DNA from 3 places in the Bacillus altaicus genome. Region 1 is predicted to be linked to each of the others. Evidence: riboswitches for the same ligand, from Rfam matches in the RefSeq annotation. Region 1 holds a riboswitch; each other region holds the start of a gene.
The links. A riboswitch is a leader RNA that binds a small molecule or an ion and turns the genes downstream of it on or off. The one in region 1 is predicted to bind lysine.
Positions count from the first base shown of each region.

Region 2: another riboswitch for lysine. It lies ahead of ACE38F_RS23620 (amino acid permease); the one in region 1 lies ahead of ACE38F_RS13325 (amino acid permease).
Region 3: another riboswitch for lysine. It lies ahead of lysA (diaminopimelate decarboxylase); the one in region 1 lies ahead of ACE38F_RS13325 (amino acid permease).

Region 1 covers NZ_CM143394.1:2,548,799-2,559,201, reverse strand. Annotated here, with positions in the region: gene ACE38F_RS13360 (GrpB family protein) at 1-245, opposite strand, end outside; gene ACE38F_RS13355 (AAA family ATPase) at 441-1,109, opposite strand; gene ACE38F_RS13350 (metallophosphoesterase family protein) at 1,223-1,966, opposite strand; partial or broken gene ACE38F_RS13345 (aminoglycoside phosphotransferase family protein) at 1,980-2,919, opposite strand; gene ACE38F_RS13340 (VOC family protein) at 2,931-3,731, opposite strand; gene ACE38F_RS13335 (sulfite exporter TauE/SafE family protein) at 3,938-4,831, shown strand; gene ACE38F_RS13330 (GNAT family N-acetyltransferase) at 4,872-5,321, opposite strand; lysine riboswitch at 5,708-5,900, shown strand; gene ACE38F_RS13325 (amino acid permease) at 6,013-7,479, shown strand; gene ACE38F_RS13320 (iron-sulfur cluster biosynthesis family protein) at 7,603-7,908, shown strand; gene ACE38F_RS13315 (DNA alkylation repair protein) at 7,942-8,712, shown strand; gene ACE38F_RS13310 (DUF2716 domain-containing protein) at 8,731-9,222, opposite strand; gene ACE38F_RS13305 (class I SAM-dependent methyltransferase) at 9,419-10,183, shown strand; gene ACE38F_RS13300 (NUDIX hydrolase) at 10,265-10,403, opposite strand, start outside.
Region 2 covers NZ_CM143394.1:4,566,731-4,577,133, forward strand. Annotated here, with positions in the region: gene ACE38F_RS23605 (ABC transporter ATP-binding protein) at 1-1,190, opposite strand, end outside; gene ACE38F_RS23610 (ABC transporter ATP-binding protein) at 1,187-2,947, opposite strand; gene gapN (NADP-dependent glyceraldehyde-3-phosphate dehydrogenase) at 3,731-5,170, shown strand; lysine riboswitch at 5,349-5,530, shown strand; gene ACE38F_RS23620 (amino acid permease) at 5,677-7,101, shown strand; gene ACE38F_RS23625 (ABC transporter permease) at 7,162-8,361, shown strand; gene ACE38F_RS23630 (hypothetical protein) at 8,523-8,726, shown strand; gene ACE38F_RS23635 (general stress protein) at 8,738-9,256, shown strand; gene ACE38F_RS23640 (NAD(P)H-dependent oxidoreductase) at 9,403-9,948, opposite strand; gene ACE38F_RS23645 (ester cyclase) at 9,968-10,403, opposite strand, start outside.
Region 3 covers NZ_CM143394.1:4,031,499-4,041,901, reverse strand. Annotated here, with positions in the region: gene hisB (imidazoleglycerol-phosphate dehydratase HisB) at 1-288, shown strand, start outside; gene hisH (imidazole glycerol phosphate synthase subunit HisH) at 289-918, shown strand; gene hisA (1-(5-phosphoribosyl)-5-[(5-phosphoribosylamino)methylideneamino]imidazole-4-carboxamide isomerase) at 891-1,610, shown strand; gene hisF (imidazole glycerol phosphate synthase subunit HisF) at 1,604-2,362, shown strand; gene hisI (phosphoribosyl-AMP cyclohydrolase) at 2,359-2,664, shown strand; gene hisE (phosphoribosyl-ATP diphosphatase) at 2,675-2,998, shown strand; gene ACE38F_RS20845 (histidinol phosphate phosphatase domain-containing protein) at 3,011-4,030, shown strand; gene ACE38F_RS20840 (YozQ family protein) at 4,099-4,263, shown strand; gene ACE38F_RS20835 (2-hydroxyacid dehydrogenase family protein) at 4,399-5,379, shown strand; gene pssA (CDP-diacylglycerol--serine O-phosphatidyltransferase) at 5,412-6,113, opposite strand; gene ACE38F_RS20825 (LTA synthase family protein) at 6,279-8,165, opposite strand; gene ACE38F_RS20820 (DUF3888 domain-containing protein) at 8,427-8,825, shown strand; lysine riboswitch at 8,915-9,096, shown strand; gene lysA (diaminopimelate decarboxylase) at 9,277-10,403, shown strand, end outside.

The DNA.
Region 1 (10,403 bases):
ATATCTAGTACTCTATCAAATGAGTCTGTTTCAGCCATTAGATCAATTATAGGTTTTGCAGGTAAACCAGGTATGGATGTACTTCCTATATGTATTACCTTACTTATACCGAGAGGAGTAAGCAGTTCATGCAGTTGCTGTTCTTCACATCTCCCTTTATCTTGCCAATCAGGATTTGCATTAACTATCTCTACTGACTCATTCGCCCATACAGGCCAATCGTTTGGATTATTTTTTTTATCCATCCAAAACATCTCCTTTCACAAATTATAACACTATTTTTTTGTTTAAAATTTCATGTTTATAGAGATAAAGTATTTCAGTTCATTATTTTGACTCATCCAAAATTACAATGCCTTTTAGTACATCTATATTTGGTAGCGTTTCAAGCATAGATAGCTACACCCTCTCTACCTTATTATTCTGCTATATAAACGATTTTATATTCCTTTAAATACAACTTCCGGATTCTCAAAATCACTATTAGAAAATACAACATCCGCACACTCTTTCAGATTATGCTCTTCAATATACATCTTACAAGCTGCATGATACCTGTTCAAAAACATCTTCTCTGCTTCTTCATAACTTCCAAAAGCTTCAGTCTCTCGCTTTGCACCACGTTTTCTCGCAATCTCAAAATCTGTATCTACAAAAATTTTATAATCAAATAAATGCTTGATTTCTTTTTTCAATAGAAATGTTCCATCTACTATTAATACCATATTTTGAGAGGCCACTAGCGGTGCATTATGTACAGGGATGTCCGTTATTAAGTTATGAGATATCGTTTCATACTGTAAATTCCCATTAGGTCCTAAAGGCTTCAATAACCTTTCTTTAAAAGCTGAATAATCATGTGCATCTTCATAATATCCTCTTGCAGATTCTTTACCTTGCGTATAGCGAATCGCTCTCGGGTTATGAAAATCATCAATGCTTGCACGTGTTACTGGTACTCCGCACTTTTTCATTTCCTCTGCTAGTTCGTTTGCAAATGTTGTCTTTCCGGATGCTGTAATACCACTTACCCCGACTCTTATTGGATGAGTTAAGTTTAACGTTAAAATATGATCAGCAATTTCTTTCATTCGTTGTTTTCGGTTCATGATATTCCCTCCCTACGATTAGTTTACATAACATAATTATCAGAAATAATATATGTCACTATTTGTCGGTAAGTCGATATTCTCTGTCGAATCGTTGATATATTATTATTAGCTTACTTCCCCTTAAACCCTCGATACAAAGCAGTTCGTAATTCCTGCTTATACTCCTCAATCTCTGGCATATCCAGCTCTTCTGCTAATCGAATTGCTAATTCAATATCATACGGTACACGTACGAGTTGAATGGAAAAACTCGCTGCTTCTTTTTCATTGTAAGTTCCTTCAAAGATTAAATAAGACGCTTGTGTTATTTCAAGTGGGTTTCCTACGCTACCAGCATTACATAACGTTTTCCCTCTGAAATTTTGCACATACGCCTGGTGAACGTCACCATAGCAAACGACATCTGGTTTTCTTTCTCCTTCTATATTCTTTGTGAGATCACTATTTTCGAACATACTAACACGCTCTTCTCTTGAAGCGTGTGGTTGAATTCTTTCGTATAAACTTCTCGGTGATGCATGGAACATACGAATGAGTTTGCCGCTCATAAAAAATTCAATTGAAAATGGTAAACTTCTTAAATACTCATTTTGTTCTTCTGACAGTTGTTTTTGATGCCATTTTAACGCTTCGAATTCAGTCGGTTTTGTAATGAAATCATCCCAGTTTCCCATTACGGTTCCTTCACATTCTTTACGAACGATTTCAATTACTTCGCTAGAATGAGGACCTTTTCCTACTAAATCTCCAAGACAAATAATGCGATTGATTCCTCTTAATTTAATATCTTTCAGTACAGAGTCTAATGCCGGAATATTACCGTGAATATCTGAAATTACTGCTATTTTATCCATATGAATTCCTCCATTATTTATTGTTTATTATATCCGCATGATGTGATTGATACCATTTTGGAATATAGGATGAAAAATGATTATGATCTTCTATAATTCTGTTTAATCTCTCTTTCATATCATCTACTAAATGTGGTGTGCTTCGGTTCGTCCACACAATATCCGCCGGGAATGTCATCGCTGCATACAATGAGTACAGTTTCCAAAAATAGAGCGACGGTTCACCTTCGCAATAACCATGAACTTGTCCAACCGCAAATGGTTTACTTATTCTTGTAGTAAAAATCGCTACATTATAAAAATCGTGTATTGGATCGCCAAAATCATATCCACCAAAATCGATAACGATAAACTCTTTATTGTGAATCATACTATTTGCTGGATGGAAGTCATCGTGTAAAAATGTGATTGGACGATTTTTTAATAAATCTTTATGATTTTCTACAAAGGTTGATACTGGCTTCATATCGAGAAAATTCACCTCGTAATCTGCTAATGCCTCTATGTATCTTTCGTATTTATTCCATCTAGATGTTTCCCATTTATTACTTGCTCTTTCTCTTTCTATCGAGTGAATCCTCTTTAATATTTCACCTGCTTTTCTTCCTGCATTATACTGTTCCTCCACCGATAGCTTACCTAAGCCCTCTTCACCATTTACACCTCGGGTCCATTCAAATACTTGAACACATTTATTTAATTCCTCAAGTTTTATGAAATGAATTAACTTCGGCGTTGGAATATGTAATGACTCCAACTGTTTCATATACGTATATTCTTCTTGTTTTCGTTCAAAATTAGCAGAATCACACACTTTGACAAAATACGTTTCTCGATTCTCTAATTCAACTTTATATTTCTCTTCATGTGAAAACCCTTTTGTAATAAGCTGTACATTTCACAATACGAGGCCACTCTATTTTTCTCTCTATCTCTCTTGAAATTTCTTCCACAAAGTTCACCTCTATTCATATATGTACAAACTACCTAGCACTTCACGCTTTCGTTTATTTTCCCCTTTAAACTCCACCGCAAACGGATATTCACCATGCTCCTTCAAGCGTTCTTGCACTAACCCTTCTCCAATCGGTTCACAAAACTGCACACTAATACCACCAAACAATACACTTTGACACTCTGCATTCCACTCTTTATTTCTTATGACCGAGCTTACTGTTAGTCCCATTACTTCTTTCCATTTCTGCACCGTTTCTCGAACATTTTTCACCGCATAATGAATCGTTTCAATTTCTTCTACTTTGTTTTTATGTTCAGCGATCGTTCCTGTTTTACGTAAATCGTTTCTTCTTTCTTCATCTGTTTCATTCCATTGTATAAAGAATGGTATATTCGGTCCGTTCTCTTCCTGCTTTACAAACAACATTTTCCATTCTAAAAGGCGGCCATCTTTTCTTATACGTTTCCCTTCAATTGGCCCTATCGTATGTAAACCATGCTTACTAAACTTAGCTGCTAGTTCTTCAATTTCATCTGTTCGAATTGCGATTTGTAGCATTCCTTCTCCATTTTGTAATTTCACCACTGTTTCCTGTACTAATGGATTTTCTGCTTCTTTCGCTTTTTCTTCATGCTGAACTGCTAAAAATTCTATATATGATAAATCAAAATAACATAAACTATTCCAAGTACCCCAGTTTGTATGCTGTCCGCCTAACGCAGTATGAAATCCACGCTCCTGCATTTGTTTTGCCGCTTCCTCCGGTGTGCCATGAACTGCGTGAACAAGATGATCAAATGCTAACATAGTCTTTCTCCCCTTTCTCTCCATCCTTTTATTGTATATTTTATTTTTATTTCGTTCAATTCAAAAAACTTTAAAACCTAGTTGATTTATAAGATTAATATGCATTATAATAAAACAAATTAATATGTTGCTGATTGGAAAAACCAAAGGCACTTTTCTCATACGGGAAAAGTGCCTTTTTATTTATTATTACAGGGGGATTATTTATGCAGAAATTAATTATCTTTGCTATTATCGGATTTTTCGCTCAATTGATTGATGGAGCACTTGGAATGGCGTATGGGGTAACGTCTTCCTCTTTATTATTAATGTTTGGTATCGCACCGGCTGTTGCATCTGCATCGGTTCATTTAGCTGAAGTCGTTACAACTGCGGCTTCTGGTGCATCTCACATCCGATTTGGAAACGTTGATAAATATACAGTTTCCAGGCTTACATTACCTGGAGCAATTGGTGCATTTGTTGGAGCATGTTTTTTAAGTAATTTACCTGGCGATGTAATTAAACCGTACATTTCCTTATTTTTATTTACTTTAGGCGTTTATATTTTATTACGATTCATCATTCAAAAACAAATTGTTTCTTCAAATAAGCGTATGTCTGCTAAACAACTTGTACCGCTCGGTCTGTTCGCAGGATTCGTTGATTCAACTGGCGGTGGTGGCTGGGGACCTATTACGACACCTGTTCTTCTTGCAAGAGGAAATGATGCTAGAAAAGTTATTGGATCTGTAGATACGAGCGAATTTCCTGTCTCACTCGCTGCAACAATCGGCTTTTTCATCTCACTTGGCTGGGAACAAATAAGCTGGGTTTGGGTATTTGCTCTAATGCTTGGTGGTATTGTTGCCGCACCAATCGCCGCATGGTTAGTGCGCATTGTTCCTTCGCATTTACTTGGCGTACTCGTTGGCGGACTTATTATCTTTACGAATATACGTACATTACTTACATCATTTAAAGTTGATCCAACTATTATTACACTTTCTTATGTTGCAGTTGGTCTTATCGTTGTTATCTCTATTCTCATTTCTGTCCGTAACCATTCAAAGCATTCAACGATTGGCTATCCGGCAGATCAAAAACAAATGCTACCATAATTACGAAAAATACCGCCCGATTTACTTCGAGCGGTATTTTTTATTTTTCAATCTTCCAATTTATCATCGTTTCAGTACTATTTACTCTTTTCATATATAATTTCTCTAATACACGAATAGAGCTATAGTTATCACGGAGTGTCTCCGCTATAATCGTTTCCACTTCTCCTGTTTGAAAAGCCCGTTTCATTAATTCACTAACTGCTTCTGTTGCATACCCTTTATTCCAATATTTCTCAATAAATCCGTAACCAATTTCTACCGTATGTTCCTCGTTCGGTTTCCCTTTAAATCCTATATCACCTAAAACGATGTCATCTTCTTTCCGAATAACATACCACGCGCCCCACGGTAATAAAGCCGCATCTTGTTTCACATTTTCTATATGCCCTAAAATATGCGGGCCACTATTGTATCCTTGATTATTCGCAATTTGAACCCGTTCTTCCGTACACTGGATAATATGTAATCTTTCCGTTTCTAATTTCATAACGATGTCCCCTTTTCAATTAAACAATACTACAATTTTACTATAAAAACATAGAATATTCACTCTTTTATACCTACAAATATATTTATTCTTTGAAACAAAATAACAGCAGAAATCCCCTTTAATAGTTATGTCGAATTATATTTTCTGAATTTTCTTTTAACTTTAAAGGATTTTTCATTATTTTTTGCGAAACTTTTGTATAACAACTTTTTATTTTTTCATTGTTACATAACAGTAGGTTCGGGTGGGGTTTTGCAAGCGTTTCCTATACAATAACCGATATTTTTTGACTTTTCCTAACAAAATTCCTTGCAATATATTCAGAAAATCATTACAATTGCCATATATTAAAAATCTTAGCAATATATAAATCCTCATCAATCCGATGAGGTAGAGGTTGCAACTTTTAAGAGTAGAACGGCCGAGACACAGAGAATGTCACCGACTCCGTTTGAAAGGAAAAGTTGCCGAAGTTTATATTTCTTCTCTGGAAATGTGAGCTGGGGCTGTCTCCGAAAGGAACAGAACTGTCACGTTTACAAAATTACCGTGTAGACGTGGGGTGCTATCTTAACGGAAGGGTATGATGGGGTGGTTATTTGTGAAACGTTCCGCCTAATTCTTTTGGCGGTTTTTTGTATTTTTCTCCCCCGTTCCTTCCTATCTTACAAGAAAAGGAGTGTTGAACATGAATAGCGCAACAAATCAAGCTACCTCTAAAACGCAAACTACACAAGGACAAGGTGAATTAAAACGTGGATTAAAATCTCGTCACCTTACGATGATTTCTCTCGGTGGTACAATCGGTACCGGACTATTTCTTGCCAGCGGTGGTGTTATCCATTCGGCTGGTCCTGGCGGTGCACTAGTCGCATACGCTGCAATTGGAATTATGGTTTATTTCTTAATGACAAGCTTAGCAGAACTCGCAGCTTACATGCCTGTTACTGGATCATTTAGTACTTATGCAACAAAATTTGTTGATCCATCACTTGGCTTTGCACTTGGATGGAACTATTGGTATAACTGGGCGATTACGATCGCTGCTGAACTCGCAGCCGTAACATTAATTATGAAATTTTGGTTCCCAGATACCCCTTCTCTTATTTGGAGTGGACTTTGTTTAGCTATTATTTTTCTCTTAAACTATTTATCTGTTAAAGGTTTTGGTGAATCTGAATATTGGTTCGCACTTATTAAAGTAGTTACTATTATTATCTTTTTAATTGTCGGTTTTATGATGATTTTTGGAATTATGGGCGGCGAATCTGTCGGCTTTAAAAACTTCACTGTTGCAGATGCACCATTTAACGGTGGTATCATGGCAATTATCGGTGTATTTATGGCTGCTGGTTTCTCATTCCAAGGAACTGAATTATTAGGAGTAGCTGCTGGTGAAACTGCTGATCCAGAACGCAATATTCCAAAAGCAATTCGTTCTATCTTTTGGCGCATTTTATTATTCTACATTTTAGCAATTCTCGTTATCGGTTTATTAATTCCTTATACGACTGAAAGCCTTGCAGCGAGTGATGTTACAGTAAGTCCATTTACACTTGTATTTGAAAAAGCGGGCGTTGCCTTCGCTGCTTCTGTTATGAACGCTGTTATTTTAACTGCAGTACTTTCTGCTGGTAACTCTGGAATGTATGCATCAACTCGTATGCTTTGGGATTTAGCTCGCCAAGGAAAAGCACCAAAGTTCTTAGGCAAATTAGATAGCCGCGGTGTACCTGTTAACGCATTAATCGCAACATCAGTAGTTGGTAGCGTCGCTTTCATCGCTTCTTTATTCGGTGACGGTGTTGTATACATTTGGTTATTAAATGCTTCTGGGATGTCAGGATTTATTGCTTGGGTAGGGATTGCTATTAGTCATTACCGTTTCCGTAAAGCTTATATTGCACAAGGGAAAGATTTGAAAGATTTACCATATCAAGCGAAATGGTTCCCGTTCGGTCCAATCTTTGCATTTACACTTTGTGTTATCGTTATTTTAGGTCAAAACTACGGAGCATTTACGGGAGCAGCTATCGATTGGAACGGTGTACTTATTTCTTACATCGGTTTACCACTCTTCTTAGTACTATGGTTAGGTTATAAATTTATTAAGAAAACGAAAGTAATTCCACTTGATAAATGTGAACTGAAATAGAAGAAAGTATAGCAAAACGAGCAAACAAATTTGTTTGCTCGTTTTTTATTACAATTCATCTCCCTTCCCTATTACCACTGTTTTTGCAATAATAGAGGAAATATAAATAAAGGTTGGGATTAAATGAACATTCGTATTACTGATGAAGCAATAGCAGCTATACATAGACTAGAACGTGAAGGCAAAAAGATCATTCGTATTAGAGGAACAATGACGAACTCTTGTAGTATTTTTGTTGATGTTGATTTAATTTGGGATACATATAATGCGGATGATGTTGTATATGACGATGAACAACTTATTGTACAAATGGATTCATTCACGACAGACTACACTGGTGATACATTAAAACTTGATTATAAGACGACTGGTTTTAGCATTACGACGCCTAGTGAGACGTTGGTATATGGATTGTCGATAAAAAAATAACAATTGTTTTTATCTGACCAATGAGGTGAAAAAATGGGTGAATATGTCCCGCTAAAATTTTTATTCAACAAAGAATTAGCAGAAAAAATGGCTGATTCTATTTCTAAACACGTTCCTAATTTCTCTAAAAAAAATTTTGTAGATTCCGTAACATATAAAGTTGAAAATTTAGAGTTAAAGCAACGTGTCGAAGTAATAGCAGATGAATTACACAATGCATTACAAAAAGATTTTAATGAAGCAATACATATATTACTGAAAACATTAGGACCAGAAAATACAACAGAAGTCGGCACATTTACAAACGGATATATGTACATGCCTATTGCAAAATACGTTGAAAAATATGGGCTTAACGATTTTGACTCCTCATTCAACGCAATGTATGAAATAACAAAAAGAAATACTGCTGAATATGCCATTCGTCCTTATCTTGAAAAATACCATGAAGAAACCTTGGATATATTGCAACAGTGGTTACGTGACGAAAACAGCCACATCAGGAGATTAGTTTCAGAAGGTACTAGACCAAGACTTCCTTGGGCAAAAAAAATAGGAGCTCTGAAAGGTGACTTCAGAAATAATTTAAAGCTTCTTGAGCCATTAATGAATGACCCTTCTAAGTATGTTCAAAAATCTGTAGCCAATCACATTAATGATATTACGAAAGAAGATAACGAACTCGTTTTTCAGTGGTTGCAACAATTACTCGATAAAAACCATCCTGTTAATCCTTGGATTATGAAACATGGATTAAGAACGATGATAAAAAATGGAACTTTACCAAAAGATTTTTGTTTTTAAGTATTTTAAACAAAAACATTATCCCCGCCTTAATATATTTTGAAACATTTCTGGCTTACTTTGTTCAAAGCTCTCTATTAGTTCCTTTCCAAATATCGTTATACTCTCCTCCCACGGATGCCCTAAATAGCCCCACTTAAAGTCCTTCTGAATAAAGAAATAATAATCTCCATTTGGAAAAATCGGGATTGTCCACTCATCAAATTCATTTCTATCGAACTTTAAATGTGGATTCACCCAATAACACTCATGTTGCCAATCAAGTGCCATTATATATTCATTCGATACTGTATTTTCTTTAAAAACTTGTACCGCTTTATCTTCCAGATCGTCATATGCATTTAAATCTACCGATTCTCCGAAGTAATGAGATATATCATATGTAACAAAAGGACTTGGCACCTTAAAAGATGGAAATACAGAATCACTTGGCGAAAACTTAAGCTCACTATATATCCTGTCCCAAATTTGGTCGTACTCTTTGTCTGTAAACTCCATCCAATTTTTCATTAAACAACTGCCTTTCCTTATCATTTCGAAGGATTTCCACTCAATTATCCCGAATATATAAATAAACATTCTCGCAAGGAGCGAATTTATATGAATCTATTCGAACACGAAACGTAAAACCGCTTCATCTTTACGAGAGGTCCTCCATTTCTTTTTTCTTACTATATCATTCATTAACGAAATAGGAGGACATAATATGAAACGTGACCCATTATTTTCAGCACTATTAGAAAGTGCAAAGACCAACTTTAGCGGCTGGGATTTTTCTTTCATTTCAGAAACTGGCCGTATGAATAGCGAGCCTTTATCATGGTCGTACGGTAGCACCGCTTTCCAGCTTATGCAACGTGCAAAATCAATGCTAGATATGGGTACTGGCGGCGGAGAGTTTTTATCTATGTTACAACCGTTCACGCCAACTATTTATGCGACTGAGGGCTACTCTCCGAACGTACCAATTGCGCGAAAGAAATTAGAACCTTTAGGGGTTACAGTTGTAGAAGTGACTGATGATACTGCTTTACCATTTCAAGATGGTCAGTTTGATTTAATTATGAATCAACATGAATCCTATTCTGCTTCTGAAGTGAAAAGAATTCTTTCCACCAATGGAACATTTCTTACACAACAAGTCGGTGGTCTTGATTGTGCTGATCTTAATGAGCAGTTTGGCACACCGCTGAATAGCGATTTTTCAAGTTGGTCACTCAAAACGGCATGTAATGAACTAAAGGAGAATGGATTTACTATTTTAGAGGCGAAGGAAGAGTTCCCTCTTCAGCGTTTTTATGATGTCGGTGCTGTTGTCTATTACTTAAAAGCAATTCCGTGGCAAATTCCTGATTTTACTGTAGACAGCTATATCGAGGAATTGTATCATATACATGAAATCATCTTACAAAAAGGTTATTTTGATGTAAAGCAACACCGCTTTATTATAAAAGCGAATTATGTTGAGTAAAACTTGAATTAGCATTCCTTGCAAAAAGCCAAATTCTTTATTGGAATTTGGCTTTTTCTTAGTATTTTAACGCATCTTTTCCTATTGAGAAATGAGATGTTTTTCATATCGTTTTTTCGTATCATCTTCTTTCAAAACAGCAGTTGTGTACTCAATAATATTCCGATTATCATACGTAAATATATGCTCTAAATTGTTTTCTTCTTTTAATACTCTTGGT
Region 2 (10,403 bases), 2.0 Mb from region 1:
TGCTCTAAGTTTGCAAGTTGGTTCACCATATTCGTAATTGGCGAGAATAATCTCGTTAAATAATCGACGAAAGCATATAGTATCCCTAGAGAAAGGAGGCCAGAAGCACTTAATGAAGCACCACCGAAATACCAAATTACACCTGTAAAAGCGATGTTTCTTAATACAGACACTAAATTATGCGACGTTGCTGCATTTAAATTTAAAATTTTATTTTGATATTTAAAATAATCACCATTGAGTTCTTCAAATTCCTTCTTCGTTTCATGTTCTTGACGAAATGCTTGAATAATTGGCATCCCTTGAATCGATTCATTCACTGTTCCGTTAATATCCGATAAACGCGAACGCATTTTATGATTGTATACAGACGCATACTTTCTATACATAATCGCCCAAACAATTAAAATTGGGATGATAAGTAAGCATAGTGCCGCCAGTTTTACATCAAGTAAAAATAGTGCAGCGAAAATCCCGATAATATAGATGATACTAGAGACGAATGTCGCAAGCACTGTTACATATAAATCACGAATCGCTTCTGTATCATTCGTTACACGCGATACAATTTTCCCTGCTGGTAAATGATCGAAATAACGAATTGGCAACGTTTGAATATGGGAAAAGACGTCTTCCCTCATAATTTGAATAATTTTGTTTGCCGCCTTCTGTAAGAAGAACTGCTTTCCGTATGCAAATAATGATACGACTACTAGTAAAGCGAAATAACCACCGCCAAGTAATAGTAAACGATTTATTTCCGGTTTATAAAACGCAAATACTTCTTCTTTCGTTAAGGCTTTCGTTTTATACACTTGCACAGCCTTACCACTTTGTACTGTAAGCACATCACCCTTAACAGAACGACTTCCTTCAAGCGTTATTTTATTCGGCACAAAATAGTACTGAAAACCAACTTGAATCACTCGGACTTCTTTCCCTTTTTTCTCACCTTCTTCAAAGCGATCACTTCGCTTATACAAGGCGCCATTATATGAAACAGCATCCTCACTCTTTTCTGTTTCATACCAAGGTCTCTCTATTCCAACGATATGCTCATCAATCATCGTTTTTGCGACGAAAGGACCCGCGAGTTCTGCAATGACGAAAACAAATAGCATCGCCATCGCTGCAAAGATCGGCCCCTTCACTTTCATTGCATATTGAAACAATCGTTTTGAAACACTCATATTTTCACCCCACTATCCGCACTTTCACTTTCACCTTGTTGTCTATCGAACTGCTCTGCATACCAGCCCCCATTTCGAATGAGCGCTTCATGCGAACCTTCTTCAATAACTTCACCGTTATCCATAACGAGAATCCAATCCGCGTGCTGCACAGCTGACAAGCGATGCGTCGTTATAATCGTCGTCTTCCCGCTTCTTTCTGTTCGTATGTTTTCAATAATTGCCGCTTCCGTACGAGCATCAACAGCTGATAAAGAATCGTCCAAAATTAAAATTTCCGGATTTTGAATAACAGCCCTCGCAATCGAAATCCTTTGCTTTTGCCCACCTGATAAAGAAACACCTTTTTCCCCAACGAGCGTTTCTAAACCTTCTGGTAAAAACTCTAAATCCTTTTTAAACGCAGCTATTTCAATCGCTTTTTCAAGTTCTTCTTCAGTCGCTTCTCTGTTTCCGAATAAAATATTTTCCTTCGCTGTTTTTGAAAATAAAATGTGTTCCTGAGGTACGTACCCAATCCAGCCAAGTACGTTATCATTCGGAATTTTATCTAGCTTCACATCAGAAACTGCAATATCCCCTTCTCCAAGTGGATATTGACGAAGAAGCTGACGAACGAGCGTCGTTTTCCCGCTTCCTGTTTTCCCAACAACTCCAAGTGTCTCTCCTTGTTTTAATGAGAACGAAACATTTTTTAAATTTGTTTCAATTGATGAAGGATATGAAAAAGTAACGTTATCAAATTGAATGTAATCTGGCTCTTGTACAACCTTTGGATCTTTCGGATTCTTTACATCTGGTTCATAAGCTAACGTTTCATTTACACGATCGAGCGAAGCATTTCCTCTTTGCATAACATTAATCAATTCACCAATTGCAAACATCGGCCAAATCATCATCCCTAAATAGACGTTAAAAGAAACGAGCTCACCAAGTGTCACCTTTGATTGGAATACGAGATATGCACCGTACACTAAACCAATTAAATAACTAAGACCGACGAGCATTTTCACAGTCGGCTGGAATAATGCATCGATTCTTGCTACTCTCATATTTTTCTCGTATACGTCATCTCCTAAATGATGAAACCTTTCTTGATCAGCGTTCTCCTGTACATACGCACGAATCACGCGCACACCCGCTATTGATTCAAGCACTTTATCGTTCATATCTCCGAAGGCATCTTGTGCGACTGTAAATCGTTCATGCAATTTCTTTCCGTATCTATTCATCGCAAACGCCATAATCGGAAGCGGTATAAGCGCAGCAAATGTTAGCTGCCAACTAATTGAAAAGCCCATCATACAAACGATTGTAAGCATATATAGACTAGAATCAACGAGCGTTAATATACCAAAACCTGCTGTCATGGAAATTGCTTTTAAATCATTTGTCGCTCTCGCCATTAAATCGCCAGTACGATTTTTTTGATAAAACGTCGGTGTCATCTTAAGTAAATGCCCCATAAATTTTGAACGCATCGTTTTCTCAAGTACGAACGCACCGCCAAATAGTTGGTGCTGCCAAATGAAAGTAAGTACATATCCACCAATCGTTACCCCAAGTAAAATAAGAATATATTGCATAATCGCCTCATTCGTTAAGGCTCCTGTTTTAATATTATCAATGGTAATTCCTAACACTTTCGGAGGAATTACCTCTATCACGTTTACAATTAAAAGTACCCCAATTGCGATACTATACCTTTTCCAATGCTCCCTAAAAAACCAGCTTAACTTTAGTAATACTGAAAACAATATAACCTCTCCTTTCTCGTTCTCGTTTGATTCACATTTCTTTATCCGCTATCCAAATCCATCACATTTACATTTCGTAAGCCATACAATTTCATCACATTTTTCCACCTTCCAAACTCTGATTTTTTATAGTAACGAGGAAAATAAAGTGAAACTTTAATCAGTGGGGGTTTTGTTCATTCCCCACTGATTATTAGCCCACACCAATCGGGCGTTTACGGGCAGCCCGACTCCCGTCCCAACTTCTTTGCTCCAGCTGAATTTTGAGGTGGGAGTCTTACTGCCCGCAAATAGCGGGATAAACAAAAAAAAGCATACCGCCGCTTGACGATATGCAATAGAATGCATAAAAGCGTACGTTACGATATACGCAACGTACGCTTCTCATAAGACAAAAAGGTCCTATATATCCGCACGGGTTGCGTAATGATATGAATGTTTTCCGCCATTTAACAGAGCTAAGCCCATTACATTTACGATTACAATCATTACGCACACCCCCTTCATTTATTTTCCATTTATAATCTTACAACTTTATTGAGTATTCTGTCAATTATTTTTTTCGCTTTAGAATAAAATAATCTTTTATCACAAAAAATGAAGGTGATGCATTCTACTTATAATTCAGTTTAAAATAAGAGAATCTTCTGTAAGAAAGGGCATACAAAATAAAAAAATAATAAGAAACCGTTTTCACAAACATTTCATTTGAAAAATATTATCAAACCACCTACAATCACCTTATACTCACTCTTACAAGTTGCTATTTTAGGAGGACTAATCATGACAACTAGCAATACGTACAAATTTTATTTAAACGGAGAATGGAGAGAAAGCTCTTCTGGTCAAACAATCGACATTCCATCTCCATACTTACACGAAGTAATTGGGCAAGTACAAGCAATTACTCAAGGAGAAGTGGATGAAGCAATTGCATCTGCAAAAGAAGCTCAAAAATCATGGGCTGAAGCTTCTCTACAAGATCGCGCAAAATATTTATATAAATGGGCTGATGAGCTCGTAAATATGCAAGATGAAATTGCCGATATCATTATGAAAGAAGTCGGTAAAGGATATAAAGATGCGAAAAAAGAAGTTGTTCGTACAGCTGACTTCATTCGTTACACTATTGAAGAAGCTCTTCATATGCACGGAGAAAGCATGATGGGCGATAGCTTCCCTGGCGGAACGAAATCTAAACTTGCGATTATCCAACGCGCACCACTTGGTGTTGTATTAGCAATCGCACCATTTAACTACCCAGTAAACTTATCTGCTGCAAAACTTGCACCAGCACTTATTATGGGTAACGCTGTTATCTTCAAACCAGCAACTCAAGGTGCAATTAGCGGTGTTAAAATGGTTGAAGCACTTCATAAAGCTGGCCTTCCAAAAGGTCTTGTAAACGTAGCTACAGGACGCGGTTCTGTAATTGGTGACTACTTAGTAGAACATCCTGGTATCAATATGGTATCGTTCACAGGTGGTACAAACACAGGTAAACATTTAGCGAAAAAAGCTGCAATGATTCCACTTGTATTAGAACTTGGTGGTAAAGACCCTGGTATCGTTCGTGAAGATGCTGACTTACAAGATGCTGCAAACCATATCGTAAGCGGTGCATTCTCTTACTCTGGTCAACGTTGTACAGCTATTAAACGTGTACTTGTACACGAAAATGTAGCAGACGAGCTTGTTGGCTTATTAAAAGAGCAAGTAGCTAAATTATCAGTTGGATCTCCAGAACAAGACAGCACAATCGTCCCATTAATCGACGACAAATCTGCTGACTTCGTTCAAGGTTTAGTTGATGACGCTGTAGAAAAAGGTGCAACAATCGTTATCGGTAACAAACGTGAGCGCAACTTAATTTATCCAACATTAATCGACCACGTAACAGAAGAAATGAAAGTTGCTTGGGAAGAGCCATTCGGCCCAATCCTTCCAATCATCCGTGTTTCTTCTGACGAACAAGCGATTGAAATTGCTAACAAATCAGACTTCGGTCTGCAAGCAAGTGTCTTCACGAAAGACATTAACAAAGCGTTTGCAATTGCTAACAAAATCGACACTGGTTCTGTTCAAATTAACGGACGCACAGAGCGCGGCCCTGACCACTTCCCATTCATCGGTGTAAAAGGTTCAGGTATGGGCGCACAAGGTATTCATAAGAGCCTTGAGTCTATGACACGTGAAAAAGTAACTGTATTAAACTTAGTTTAATCTTATATGTAGAAGCTGATCTAATTTTAGATCAGCTTCTTTTTAGTTCAAAACCGTATCCATCACCAATAACGAACTCTTCCCTATAATCTGATTATTACTATATCCATTGACGTATAAAAATACATTTGTTACTCTTAAGTACGTTAATTTAATATTTAAATCCTCATTCGTATCTCGGTGAGGTAGAGGTTGCAATCATTAAAAGTATCATTTCAGGAGATGTAGTGGCATTGATGAAGGAATGAGAAAGGAATGGTTGCCGAAGTAAGACGTGCCCACCATGCGCGCTTGCTGGGTCTGCATTTAATAAGTGCAGAACTGTCACAAACGTTTCGTTTGTGGAGAGCTATCGAGAGGTATGTCGTGGGTTTCTTATAAGATAGAAAGCATGTAGCGGCAAATTACGTGCTTTTTTTGTTTTGTTTGGAACTTCTCTTCCTTACCAGGAAGACATACATATCTCCTCGCTTGACTTGGTTATACTAACTTTGGAGGTATTTTCTATGCAACAAAAAAAATGGGGCTTTTGGGTACTAACAGCTTTCGTTGTCGGCAACATGGTTGGCGCTGGTATTTTCATGGTGCCAAGTACGTTGGCACAAACAGCTAGCCCTCTCGGTGTCACTTTAGCTTGGTTAACAACAGGGTTTGGTGTTTTAATGCTAGCTCTTGTTTTCGGTAATTTAGCAATTCGTCGTCCTGATTTAACGACAGGACCACAAAGTCATGCATATGCTTTATTCTCAACACCAAAAAGAAAGAAAATGGCTGGTTTCAGCATAGTATGGGGATATTGGGTTGCAAACTGGGCAAGTAACGTTGCCATCATTACATCTTTCGCGGGATATTTATCGCTCTTCTTCCCGATTATGAAAGATACACGACTATTGTTTTCAATCGGCTCTTTCAATATAGAAGTTGGAAAACTACTTACATTTACTATTTGTTCTATTTTACTATGGGGCACTCATTTAATTTTAACAAACGGTGTAAGCGGAGCTGGGAAACTAAACTTCTTAGCAACAACAACGAAAGTAACTGGATTCCTTCTATTCATCATTGTTACGTTATTTGCGTTCGAAGCTTCTAAATTTGGACAATGGTACACACCGATGATCGATAAAGAAGGCGTATCACACGGTCTCCTTTCACAAGTAAATTTAGCTGCTCTTACAACACTTTGGGCATTTATCGGAATTGAATCAGCCGTTCTTTTATCAAACCGAGCTACTTCTCCCAAAACGGTAAAACGTGCAACAGTTGCCGGTTTACTAATAACAGTTGCAATTTATTTAGGAATTACAATTTTAACAATGGGTGTACTTCACGTTGATAAATTACAAGCTTCTGAACGTCCATTAGCAGATGCATTAAACGCTGCAATGGGTCACGGCGGCGGGAAACTTATGGCATTACTTGCTCTTACTTCCCTATTCGGTTCCATATTAGGCTGGATTTTATTAAGCTCAGAAGTACCTTATCAAGCAGCAAAAGAAGGTTTCTTCCCTTCCTTCTTCGCAAAAACGAATAAAAAAGGAAGTCCAATTCATTCACTACGATTAACAAACATTATGTCGCAAGTGTTCTTATTCTCAACATTATCAGGAACAATTGCGGAAGCTTATACATTCGTTATTACAGTATCAACTTTAGCCTACCTCATTCCATATCTCGTTTCACCAATCTTCCAGTTAAAGCTAGTCGCAACTGGTGAAACATACAAAAATGAAATGCGGGCAAGAATTACAGATGGCATAGTCGCAGCGATCGCACTTTGCTATGCACTATGGGTTATTAAAACAGGCGCATCCGATATAAAAACATTCCTTCTCGGGATTGGTTTATTCGTAATTGGCTTTGCCTTCTATCCATTAATGAATCGTGATCAGAAAAAAAATAACGAAAAGAAAAACGAGCAAGTTGCATAACGCAATTTGCTCGTTTTTTGCTTAATAAAACATATATAATAGAAAAAAGAGGTGAAAAACATGTCAATCGAATCACTATGGAGCTCTCGCTTTCAACAACATATTCAAAATGCCATCACATACTTTGCACGTATGATTAACGGTTTGCTATATAGTTTCATCTTCGTCTCATGTGTAGGTGCATATTATTACGCCAAGTTTCTTAAAACGGATCCTTCTAAAGGAATATCTTTATTACTCATCACAATCGTACTTACACTCATTATAACGAGATGCCCAATTCGCACATTTATTCAAAAACCTGACGCTGTCTATTTACTAGCGCTAGAAGAGAAATTAACATCTTATTTTAAAAAATCTCTTCTATATAATTACATCATTCAACTTTTCCCGCTTGTATTTATGTTCCTTATTATCGTACCGCTTGCCATGCAATCATTACAATTAACCGTACCTTTTTTATGTACAATCTTTATCGTTTTAATGATTACGAAAGCTTGGAACATGTACATACACTGGATGTGGCGTGATAGTTATGAAAAAAGCATATGGCTTATCATTCGTGTTGCTTGTAACGCCCTTATCATTTACATGCTATTTTATACTGCAAATGTGATTGTATTAGGCGGATTACTCTTACTTCTCGCTTTCCTACTTCTATATACGAAGAAACAACCAATAAAACGAATACCGTGGGAATACATAATCGAACAAGAAGAAAAAATGGACATACGATTTTATCAATTCGCTAGCATCTTCACTGATGTTCCCCAGCTAAAAAAACAAGTAAACGGCAGAAAATGGCTTACAAATTGGATCGAACCTTTACTACATAAAAAACAAGCTACTTTCTTCTATTTACATACACTATCGTTTTTACGTGGGAATGATTATTTTGGTATATATATTCGCTTGGGGTTAATCGGTTCCTTTATCGTATATTTCGTACCGAATCTATATGTAAAAGGTGCTATCGCTTACATCGTCCTATACATGATCTCTATGCAGCTTCGTTCGCTGTGGAAATATTTTTCGGGAAATATTATTGTGGCATTATATCCAATTGCTACTGAAGAAAGAATGAATCAATTTCTCAGCTTAATTCTCACATTACTAAGTATTCAACTCATTGTATTTTCAAGTGTTATACTCGTTGCTACAGGACAATTACTACATAGTTTGATCATTGCAGTCATTGGGATGCTCTGGGTTAAATTTGTTATCGTACCGAAAACGAAGAAGAGGATTTCTTCATTTTAACGAAAAAGAGGCTGTACATAACAGCCTCTTTTCTCGTCCTAAAATTTCTAATCACTTTTCGTAGGCATTTCTCATATAGTGAAAATGACTATATGAGAAATGCCTATCCATAAGTTAATAATGATTTCGCACATATAAATAAAAAAGATAGGAGCTCTATTATGAACAACAATCCGCCTGCAACGCCCCAAAACAACTCAGAAGAAAATAGCCGTGACATTAAATTGCAAACATTACGAGTCATCGGACTCATCGTCCTCATTAGTGGTTATATTCTCGTCGCTCTCTCTGAAGTAGGTGAACTGAAGAATTTATTAACAAGCCCGAATGCCAATCCTAATTTAGCTGAAGTTGATCCTTTTTAAAAAGAAAAACCATGAAAAGCAACCTAGAAAAAAGGCTTTCCTATCTATACACAGGTGAGTTATTTTCAGTCATTACTTTTATTTTTACAAGTTATGTAATTAATTATGTTTATCCTACATTACATTTATATTCCCTATACTCTTTTTGGGTCTCATTTCTTCTTTTAGAGTTTCTCTTACTACAAGGAACTGTTTACTGGTACGTAAAGTGGAAAAGACTAAAAAAAGAGAAAACATCTGTTACACCTATTAGGATTATTCAATATTTAAAAATGCTAAAAAAGATAAATATAGGATTGATTATCACAGGACTTATTATGTTTACTATTGATTTTTTAATTTGGTATCCCCAATTACCTTTGGGCGGGCTATCATTCGCCCTATTCGTTTATGTTTTTGCATTATTTGAGTATATTAACTATTATCATATTCAGCTTTCATATGATAACACCTCTGATATTAAATATTTGATAAAATCAAAAAAACTAAAACAGTCCTGTATGAGTAAAGATTTTCAACGTATTTCATAAAAGGTTAAATTCCGCTTATGAAGACTTTAAGCTAAGAAAAACTAAGCAATTTTTATGAATGCAAGAGAAGGTACTACACTCTTAGTAGTACCTTCTTTTACATTTTTAAAGATGAACCTTTTTACGCACAAAGATGCAAACTATTATTAAATTACTTCAGCCAAATGATTCTTCAAGTCCATCAAAAACTTCTCAATATCCGGATTTTTCACCACATCATAACACGCAAAGCTCTTTAACGGACTCATACCAATAAACTTCTGCACACGATGTAAATGACTAAGCGCTGACTCTAAACTTTCTCCTTCAAAGAACTTCGTCTTATCTCCAAATGCTTTTTCAGGTGCATTCCAAGTTGTAGAGAACATATAATGCTTCTCTTTTAATAAACCACCTGTTCCATATTCATCTGCACCTTCAAAGAACAAACCGTATTCATATACTTCATCCATATAAGTTTTAAATAATCCCGGTACACTAAACCAGTAAATTGGTGTTTGATAAATAACAACATCCGCCCATAAAAACTTTTCTTGCTCTTCCTTAATACTGTATCCATCTTGAATCGTTGTTGTTTTCACATGATGATTTTCACTTAGTAAACTTATCATGCAATCAGCTAGCGTTTTATTTAATCGACCTTCCTTTGAACCATATTTTTCATGCCCATTTATAATGAATATATTTTTCATAACTTTTCTCTCCCTTATTTTACTCTTCAGCTATTAATCCAAGTTGCTGTTTCAGCGTAAGATTATCTTCTAAATGCCAATCTTCCGTTATCTTTCCGTCTTTCACATGCAAAATATCAATTGCAAAAAAACGAATGTTTTTACCATTATGAGTTCCTGTAAAAGAAAGACGAGCTGTTACTTTATCACTAACCACTAATAAATCTTCAACTTCACAATGTATGTCTGGAACTACTTTACGAAAGTTTTGCGCTGCAAGCTTTAATCCTTCAGTGCCTTGTGGTCGACCTTTCGGCAGTGTATTATCGGAAAAATTTTCAGTAACCGTTTGCGGAATAAGTTCCTCCCTACCTGTATCCCAAAATGCATAAAAACGCTGAGTTGCATGAACCATTTCTGTCGCTTCTTTTTTGCTTAGTGAAGGATCGATTGTCATTGTTTTTGGCTTCGGCATT
Region 3 (10,403 bases), 1.5 Mb from region 1:
GAATCTTTAGGATTTGTCGCGATTGATATAAGCGGGCGCTCATATATTGTATTTCAAGGTGAATTAACAAATCCGAAGCTTGGAGATTTTGACACAGAATTAACGGAAGAATTTTTTAGAGCGGTTGCCCATGCTGCCAATATTACGTTACATGCTCGCATTTTATACGGAAGCAATACACATCACAAAATTGAAGCTCTATTTAAAGCGTTCGGTCGAGCGCTTAGAGAGGCAGTCGATAAAAATGCCAACATTACTGGTATAAATTCAACGAAAGGGATGTTGTAATTGATTACTATTATAGATTATGGAATGGGGAATATTCGCAGTGTGGAACAAGCATTAAAATATATTGGAGCAGAGTACATCGTAACGGATGATAAAGAAGAAATATTGAGAAGTGGTGGCGTTATTTTACCGGGAGTAGGCGCATTTCCGAAAGCGATGGGCATTTTAGAAGAAAAAGATTTAGTATGTGTGCTAAAAGAAGTTGGAAGTTCAGGAAAACCGCTTCTGGGTATTTGCTTAGGAATGCAGCTTTTATTTGAAAAAAGTGAGGAACTACAAGACTGTAACGGATTAAATTTATTGCCAGGTGTCATTAGAAAGTTAAAAGTTCCATATAAAATTCCACATATGGGGTGGAATAAGTTAAAGAAAGATGGAGAAATACCGCTTTGGAATGGAGTAGAGGACGGTTCTTTCGTATATTATGTCCACTCTTATTATGCAGATTGTCCAAATGAAATTGTGTATGGGGCAAGTGAGTATGGAGTGCAAGTACCTGGTTTTGTAGCAAAAGGAAATATATTTGGCGCACAGTTTCATCCTGAAAAAAGTGGTGAAATTGGAATGCAAATGTTAAAAAATTTCAAAGGAGTGGTAGAAGCATGGAAATCTTCCCAGCTATCGATTTAAAAGAAGGGCGATGCGTAAGGCTGTATCAAGGAGAGTTTAGTAAAGAAACGGTGATGAATGAAGATCCAGTCGCACAAGCAATCATATTTGAAAAACTTGGAGCGAAAATACTACACGTTGTTGATTTAGATGGAGCAATTGCTGGGGAGTCGGTAAATTTACCTGTCATTGAAAAAATATGCAAGGCGGTACGTATTCCGGTGCAAGTTGGAGGAGGAGTTCGGTCACTCGCGGCAGTGGAGAAGTTGTTGTCAGTAGGTGTAGAAAAAGTAATATTAGGAACGGCTGCCCTTTATGATAAATCATTTTTAGAAGAAGCAGTTCGTCTATATAACGAGCAAATCATAGTTGGAATTGATGCGAAAAATGGTTTCGTAGCAACGAGGGGCTGGTTAGAAGTATCTGAAATTTCTTACATCTATTTAGCGAAGCAAATGGAAAGTTTAGGTGTTCAAACGATTGTTTTTACAGATATCTCAAAAGATGGGACGCTTGCAGGGCCGAACTTTGAACAATTAGAGTTACTGCAAAAAAGCGTGGATATTCGTGTAATTGCTTCTGGAGGAGTGGCATCTATTCAAGATGTGAAAAGATTAAATGATATGAATATATATGGCGTCATTATTGGGAAGGCACTTTACGAGAAAACGATTGATTTAGAAGAAGTACTAGAGGTAGCAAAACTATGTTAGCGAAACGAATTATTCCATGTCTAGATGTGAAAGAAGGGCGGGTAGTAAAGGGTGTAAATTTTATAGGGTTACAAGACGTCGGTGATCCTGTTGAAATAGCCGCATTATATAATGATGCGGGAGCAGATGAAATCGTATTTTTAGATATTACTGCGACGCATGAAGGACGAAAAACGATTATAGATGTTGTAGAAAAAACTGCTTCAAAGGTATTCATTCCTCTCACAGTTGGCGGGGGGATTTCAAATGTGAGAGATATGTACAATTTACTAAGAGCTGGAGCGGATAAAGTTTCAATAAACTCAGCGGCAGTGAGAAATCCGAAGTTAATTCAGGAAGGTGCAGAACATTTTGGCTCACAATGTATTGTCATAGCAATTGATGCTAGAAAAGTAGCAGAAGATAAATGGAATGTATACGTAAATGGCGGAAGACTTGATACGGGAATGGATGTAATAGAATGGGCGAGACGCGTTGCCCAGCTCGGAGCAGGAGAAATTTTATTGACGAGTATGGATGCAGATGGAACGAAAAACGGATATGATCTTCGTTTAACAGAAGCAATTTCAAACAGCGTTTCTGTCCCAGTAATCGCATCAGGTGGATGTGGTCATGTGGATCACATTATAGAAGTATTTCAAAAGACAACAGTTGATGCAGCATTAGCAGCATCAATCTTTCATTATGGTGAAGCGACTGTACAGGATGTAAAGCGAAAATTAAGAGAAGCAAACGTTGAGGTGCGGTTATGAAACCTAACTTTGCAAAAGGTTTAATACCGGTAGTTGTTATCGAGGAAGATACGAAAGAAGTTTTAATGTTAGCTTATATGAATGAAGAAGCGTATGACAAGACGCTGGAAACGAAAAGAACATGGTTTTATTCCCGTTCGAGACAATCGTTATGGAATAAAGGAGGTACATCGGGAAATGTCCAATATGTGCAATCACTTTATTTAGACTGTGATCAAGATGCAATCGTTGTTGTCGTAAAGCAAGTAGGGCCTGCTTGCCATACGGGAGAAAAAACGTGTTTTCACTACAAAATTATATAGGGGGATACATATGGAAGATATCCTTAAGTTATTATTTGAAACAATTGAAGAACGAAAGAAAAATCCACTCTCTGAATCATATACGAATTATTTATTTTCAAAAGGTGAAGATAAAATTTTAAAGAAAATTGGTGAGGAGTGCACCGAAGTAATTATTGCGTCTAAAAATAATGATAAAGAAGAAATAGTAAAAGAAATGGTTGATGTGTTCTATCACTGTTTTGTTCTATTAGCCGAAAAAAATATTCCATTAGAAGATGTCATGCAAGAAATGAAAGAAAGAAATGGAAAGCTTTCGCGAGTAGGGGACAGAAGAGAAATAGATACATTATAAGGGGGAATATGGATGAAAGTGGACTATCACATTCATTTAGAAGAAGGGCCATATTCAATAGGGTGGCTAGCTAAAATAAATGATGCGCTACAATATTTTGAACCGCTTAAAGAAGAAAAACATTCTATGGAATGGCTTATGAAAACACAAGAACGCCTGCAAAGACGTGTGAAGGAAGGTCCATTTACAGCGAAATGGATTGATTTATATTTAGAAGAAGCTGTGCGAAAAGGTATAAAAGAAGTTGGTATTGTCGATCATTTATATCGTTTTCATGAAGCGAAAGGATATTATGAAAAGTATGTAGATATTAGTGATTCTAAGCTTGGTCGCCTGCAAAAAGAATGGTTAGATCAAGTAAGAGTAACGTCTATTTATGATTTTACAAAGGCGATTGAAGAGGCAAAAGAGCGATGGAGTAAACGAGGGATAACGCTCAAACTTGGAATTGAAGCGGATTATTTTATCGGGGGTGAACAAGAGTTAAAAGGTTTACTAGCATTAGGAGACTTTGATTATGTAATCGGTTCGGTCCATTTTATAGATGGATGGGGATTTGATAATCCAGATACGAAAGAGTATTTTGGTACGCATGAGTTACATACTTTATATCACACGTTTTTCGCTACAGTTGAAAGTGCTGTTCGTTCCGAGCTTTTTGATATTATAGCTCACCTCGATAACATAAAAGTATTTAATTATCGATTGGATGAGAATGAACAGCTTTCTTATTATAAGGAAATTGCTCGTGCGTTAGTGGAAACAAATACAGCAACAGAAATAAATGCGGGATTGTACTATCGATATCCTGTGCGCGAAATGTGCCCAAGTCCGCTTTATTTACAAGTATTAGCTAAGCATGGAGTTCCGATTACTCTATCCTCAGATGCCCATTATCCGAATGATTTAGGAAAGTATGTGGAAGAGAATATAAAGACATTACGCAATCATGATATTTCTCACATAGCTACATTTACGAAACGAGTAAGAACGATGAGATTGCTTGAAGAAGAAGGAATAATTTCAAAATGAAACACGATTTTTTGATGAAAATTACCCTTTTTGTTCAAAATAAGAAAGAATGAAAAGGAGGATAAAAAATGGCGAAACAACAAAATAAACAAAACGTACAAGCGGCAGATCAAGCCTATACTTCTGAAACAAATAATACTGCTAACTCAGTTATTGAGGAACAAATTAGCGATACAGTTGCAGAAGGAACAATCGATGCGAAGCTTGGGAAAGAATCGCAAGAAAAAGCGTAAAAAGAGGGGAGAGTTGCATCTCCTCTTTTTTTATGGAAAAGTGTCGATTTTCAAAACTATAATCAAATTCCTTGGTTTTTATATGTAGATTTCTTACAATGAAATATAAGAGATATCATATTTTGTATAGAAGAGGTGTTAGTAGTGGCGAAAATATTAGTAGCAGGGAAAATTCCAGAAATCGGATTAGAATTATTGAAAAATCATGATGTAGAAATGTATAATAAAGAAGAATTAATTAGTGTAGAAGAGTTAGCAGAACGTGTAAAAGATAAAGATGCACTTTTAAGCTTACTTTCTACGAAGGTATCGAAAGAGGTTATTGACGCAGCACCAAACTTGAAAATTATCGCAAATTATGGTGCTGGTTACGATAATATTGATTACACATATGCTGGAGAAAAGGGTATTGCTGTTACAAATACGCCGAAAGTATCTACAGAGGCAACAGCAGAATTAACGTTTGCACTTCTTTTAGCAGCTGCACGTAGAATTCCTGAAGGTGATACGTTATGTCGTACAACTGGATTTAACGGATGGGCACCGTTATTTTTCTTGGGCCGCGAAGTACACGGTAAGACAATCGGAATTATTGGCCTTGGAGAAATCGGGAAGGCAGTTGCAAAGCGTGCGAGAGCATTTGGAATGAATGTTTTATATACAGGACCAAATCGAAAGCCTGAAGCTGAAAGTGAACTGGAAGCGACATACGTAACGTTGGAAGAATTATTACAAACAGCGGACTTTATTACAATTAACTGTGCTTATAATCCGAAATTACATCATATTCTTGATGAAGAACAGTTTAAAATGATGAAGAAAACAGCATATATTATAAATGCTTCACGTGGACCAATTATGAATGAATCAGCACTTGCTCATGCACTAAAAACGAATGAAATTGAAGGTGCAGCTCTTGACGTATTTGAATTTGAACCGAAAATTACAGAAGAGCTAAAAGGATTAAAGAATGTAGTACTTGCTCCTCACGTAGGAAATGCAACATTCGAAACACGTGATGCAATGGCTGAAATGGCAGTAAGAAATATTTTAGCTGTATTAAATGGTGAAGAACCTGTAACACCTGTAAATCAAAAAGTATTAGTTACAAAATAAAAAAGAAACCTTCCGAAATACGGAAGGTTTTTTTATTTTTCTTTATTCGCTTTTTTAGAAGGTCTTTGTCTAATAAATTGAGATAACATATACAAAATGTATAGTGGAATGGCAATGAATAAGAAAACAGAAATGTTGCCAAAACTTGTTTGGTACATTGTGATAATAATTCCAACTAAAAATAGTGTAATAATTATGCTATATCGTGGAATTGGTACATCTTTTAAACTTGGGATACGAACACGGCTCACCATTAAAAATGCGAACGTTACGAATACGGTAATGAGAACGATTTTTGGAATGGTATGTGAAAATAATGTTAAGAAAGCAACAAGCCCTCCTGCTGCAGTAATCGGAACTCCAGTGAAATATTTCATAGAAGTAGATGATGGCGTTACATTAAATCGTGCTAAGCGATATGCTCCGAACAGTGGGAATAATCCCGCTATGTATAGTCCAATGATGCCATAGTTGGAGAAAGATGTGTAATACATTAACACAGCAGGTGCTGCGCCAAATGTTACAACATCCGCGAGTGAATCAAGCTCTTTTCCCATTTGTGAATCAACGCGTAATAAACGAGCGACACGACCATCAAGACTATCTAACATCATCCCGATCAGTACTAAAATAGCAGCTGATTTATAATATCCTAAAGATGCATAGCCGATTGACAAAAATCCGCTATATAAATTCCCGAGCGTAAATAAGTTTGGAATAGCTGCTCTATACAAAATCTGATCCCTTGCTTTCTGTTATAAATTCTTAATTAGTGTATGAAAGTTTACTTATTTTATCATACCATAAATTTCTTTCTCATACGAAAAAAATTCCCAATTTGTGAAAGATTTGAAGTGTAAGTAAAAAAGAAGCAACTTTTCACAAAGTTGCTTCTTACATTATTCAAATTTCGTTGTCATCGTTCCAGTTTTATATCGATTGTTAGGATCGAACCGTAATAAATCTCCATAAATCAGTTTGTCAGAGAGTTTTAAATCTGTTTTTGCTTTTTCAATATACGGCTGACATAGCGCTACATCTGCCTCTTCACCGGAGCTTTTTTTGTAGCACATATTTTTTGTGTACACATAATCCTCTGTTACAAAACTACCATCGCGCATTACCATAAGAGGATCTTTTTCTTTTATAAATAAGTCAGTTCCAAATTCAACTGATTGATTCGTTTTAATACCAAGTAAATGAAGTAAAGTTGGTTTAATATCAATTTGACCAGATACTTTAGAGATGACTTTTCCTTCTTGGCCAGGCACATGAATAATGAGAGGGACGCGTTGTAATTGCATAGAATCAAACGGTGTAATAGCGTCTTTCCCAAGGAACTGAGCCATAGCTGCATTATGGTTTTCAGAAATGCCGTAATGATCACCATAAATGACAATAACGGAATTATCATATAGTCCTTCGTCTTTCAATTGTTTAATAAATAATTTAAGAGCTTCATCCGTGTAACGAACGGTTGGGAAGTAGCGATTTAAAACACCACTTTCGGAATTAAATTCATCAACATATTGATCTTCTGGATTTAGAAGAAATGGAAAATGGTTTGTTAACGTAATAAATTTCGTATAGAACGGTTGTGGTAAAGATTTTAACTTTGGAATAGATTGCTCAAAGAACTCTTTATCTTTTAATCCCCAACCGACAGACATTTGTTCCGTTCCTACGTAATCATTTAAATTAAAGTAACGATCATATCCAAGCGCAGGATACATTACGTCACGATTCCAAAACGTTTTATCGTTTGAATGGAAGACAGCAGAAGAATATCCGTATTTCTTTAATTGTTCTGGTGTGGCAGTGTATTCATTTGTTGCATGAGTAAAGAATACAGAACCACGGTCTAACGGATAAAGGGAATTTTCAACGATAAATTCAGCATCAGAAGTTTTACCTTGTCCCGTTTGATGATAGAAGTTATCGAAATAAAAACTATCTTTAATAAACTCATTTAAAAATGGAGTAATCTCTTTTCCATTTATTTTTTTATTAATAACAAAACTTTGTGTAGATTCCATTGAAATTAAAATTACATTTTTACCCTTTGCAGCTCCAAATAAGTTTTTATCAACTTGCTTATCTTTTGAGTCTGTATAGTTTTTAATTTCAGAGAACCCGTCTCCACTTGCAAATACACGCTCAGCTGAAGACTTAGATTGAAGTGTAATATCAAATAGATGATATGTGTATAACCCTAAATTTTTCACGACAGTTTGACGATCAAATGAGCGTGAGAACATTTGTGGTTTATATATAACTGAAACAACAATTTGTAGTGCTAATAATACTGTTACACCGCTAAAGAAAGTTCGCTTCTCAGAGCGAGAAAGGGGTGTTTTATCACCAAATGATGGGAATTTACGCGAAATAAACATTAAAATAATTGCGTCTGCAAATAAAAGTAATGTTTTATACGTAAAGAGTTCTTTTATACTCGTCCCTAAGTCAGCCATATTATTTGTTTGGAATAAAACAGGGAAAGTAACAAAATCGTTATAGAACCCGTAAAACATTGCATTTCCAAATAAAATAAATGACAGTATAAAACTAATTACAATAATAATTCGGTTTCGGTACTTAGATGCAAGTAAAGCGAAACCAAAAAATAAAAGTAACGAAGCTAGTGGGTTAATAAAAAGCATAAACTCTTCAAAGAAGTTATCAATTCTAATATCAAATGCTAGCTTGTACACAATATATGTTTTTATCCATAATAAAACGACTGCAACGAGTGCAAATCGTAATTTTGGAAACAGACGTTGTAGCATAATATACTCCTCTCTTAAAAGCATGACAGTTCCTGTGAGTTTGTTTGAAAATCGTCTCACTATATATATACGAACAGTCCTTTATTATTATGATTATTATACTATGAGTATCATTATACGAAAATAAAGGAGAGTTGTGGGCTTTTTTTGCAACAATTGAGTAGAAAAAGCGAAGTAGGAGACAATAAAATGGAATTTCTATGTATGATTATTATCATTCGTTAAACATGGAAAGTATCGCGTAATGATACGGAGGTTATGATGCGGAAATTATTATATTTTATAGTATGCATTAGTTTTATGCTTTTTGTTTCACCGAGTGTATCAGTAGCACAATATGATGCACCGCTCATGGAAGATGCTCTTTATTCTGTGTTATTTCCAAAAATGAATGAAGCGATTGAGAAACAATATGGAAAATTAAAACCGTTTGATTGTCCTAAAATTATTAGCCTAAAAAAACTTTATAGCGGTACATATTTATTTCAAGCAGTAATTGAAATAACGAAATATGAATCAGGAATAGGTGGAAAAGTACTTCCGCCGTTTGAGAAGATAAGTATGACATTTAACAATGAAGAAGGAGAATGGACTGTTACAAAAATTTCTATAAAGCGCTTACCAAATGACACGAAATTAAACTGTAAAAAAACAATATAAAAAATTGTTTGACAAATAAAATGGTCCTTTGGTATTGTTAATAGCAACAATTAGATGTTTGAAAATTAAATAGACTTACCTCATCTACTCTCAAAGGTAGAGGCCGCGATAGGAAAGAGTAAGCTATGGGAGATTTAGTGGAATCTGTGATCATAGGTTGAAAGGGACTATTGCCGAAATATAAGAATAACCACGTTATTCATATATTGGGACTGCATTGAATAAATGTAGTACTGTCATAATATTTATTTTATGAAGAGCTATTTGGAGATGTTGATGCGGTTTCTTATTTTGAGAAGATAACAACTCGTTTATTTTTTCAATATATATTTTTCCTAATAAGAAACGCGTGTGAACATTGTTCCGCGCGTTTTTTGTCTATCTAAAAGCGTGCTGCAATGAATAGAAGATTGGGGTTATGAGTTTTAGAGGAAATAAGGGAGGAATTCAAATGTATTTACACGGCACAAGCCGAATCAATGGGCAAGGACACTTAGAAATTGGAGGGTGCGATACGACGCAACTAGCAAAACAATACGGAACACCACTTTATGTATACGATGAAGAGTCAATTCAAGGGAAATGTCGTGCGTTTCATCGTGCTTTTAAAGAAAGTGGTTTCTCTTATCAAGTAGCATATGCTAGCAAGGCGTTCTTGTGCATGGAGATGTGCCGAGTAGCTCGTGAAGAAAATATGTCTTTAGACGTTGTCTCTGGAGGAGAATTATATACTGCACTTCAAGCAGGATTTCCGGCATCGCGCATTCATTTTCACGGAAATAATAAAACAGAAGAAGAAATGATTATGGCTCTTCAGGCGAATATTGGTTGTTTTGTGGTAGATAATTTCTTAGAATTAGAAATTTTACATGATTTAGCAGTGCAACATGGGAAATTTGTGAACATATTAATCCGTGTAACGCCTGGAGTAGAGGCACATACACACGAATATATAACAACAGGTCAAGAGGATTCGAAATTTGGGTTTGGTGTTTCAAATGGTCAAGCGATGCAAGCAATTGAGCTAGCTTTGCAAAAATCAAGTTATAATGTGCTAGGAATTCACTCGCACATCGGATCGCAAATATTTGAAACGGCTGGTTTTGTTCGAGCAATTGAAGTACTACGTCAATTTTTAGAAGAAGTGAGAGAGCGAACAAACTATGTGGTGAAAGTATTAAATGTCGGCGGAGGTTTCGGTATACGTTATACGGAGTCTGATACACCGTTAACACTTGAAACGTATGTGCACGCTGTAACAAGTAAGGTGAGAGAGCTGTTTACATTATGTGAATATCCGCTTCCTGAAATATGGATTGAGCCAGGGCGTAGTATTGTAGGGGATGCGGGAACAACAATTTATACAGTCGGAGCGGTGAAAGAGATTCCAGGCATAAGAAAATATGTTTCAGTCGATGGTGGGATGACAGATAATTTAAGGCCGGCTCTATATGGAGCGCGTTATGAGGCGATATTGGCGAATCGAGGGAATGATGAAAATGAGGAACTTGTTTCGATTGCTGGGAAATGTTGTGAAAGTGGAGATATGCTGATTTGGGATATTAATCTTCCTAAAGT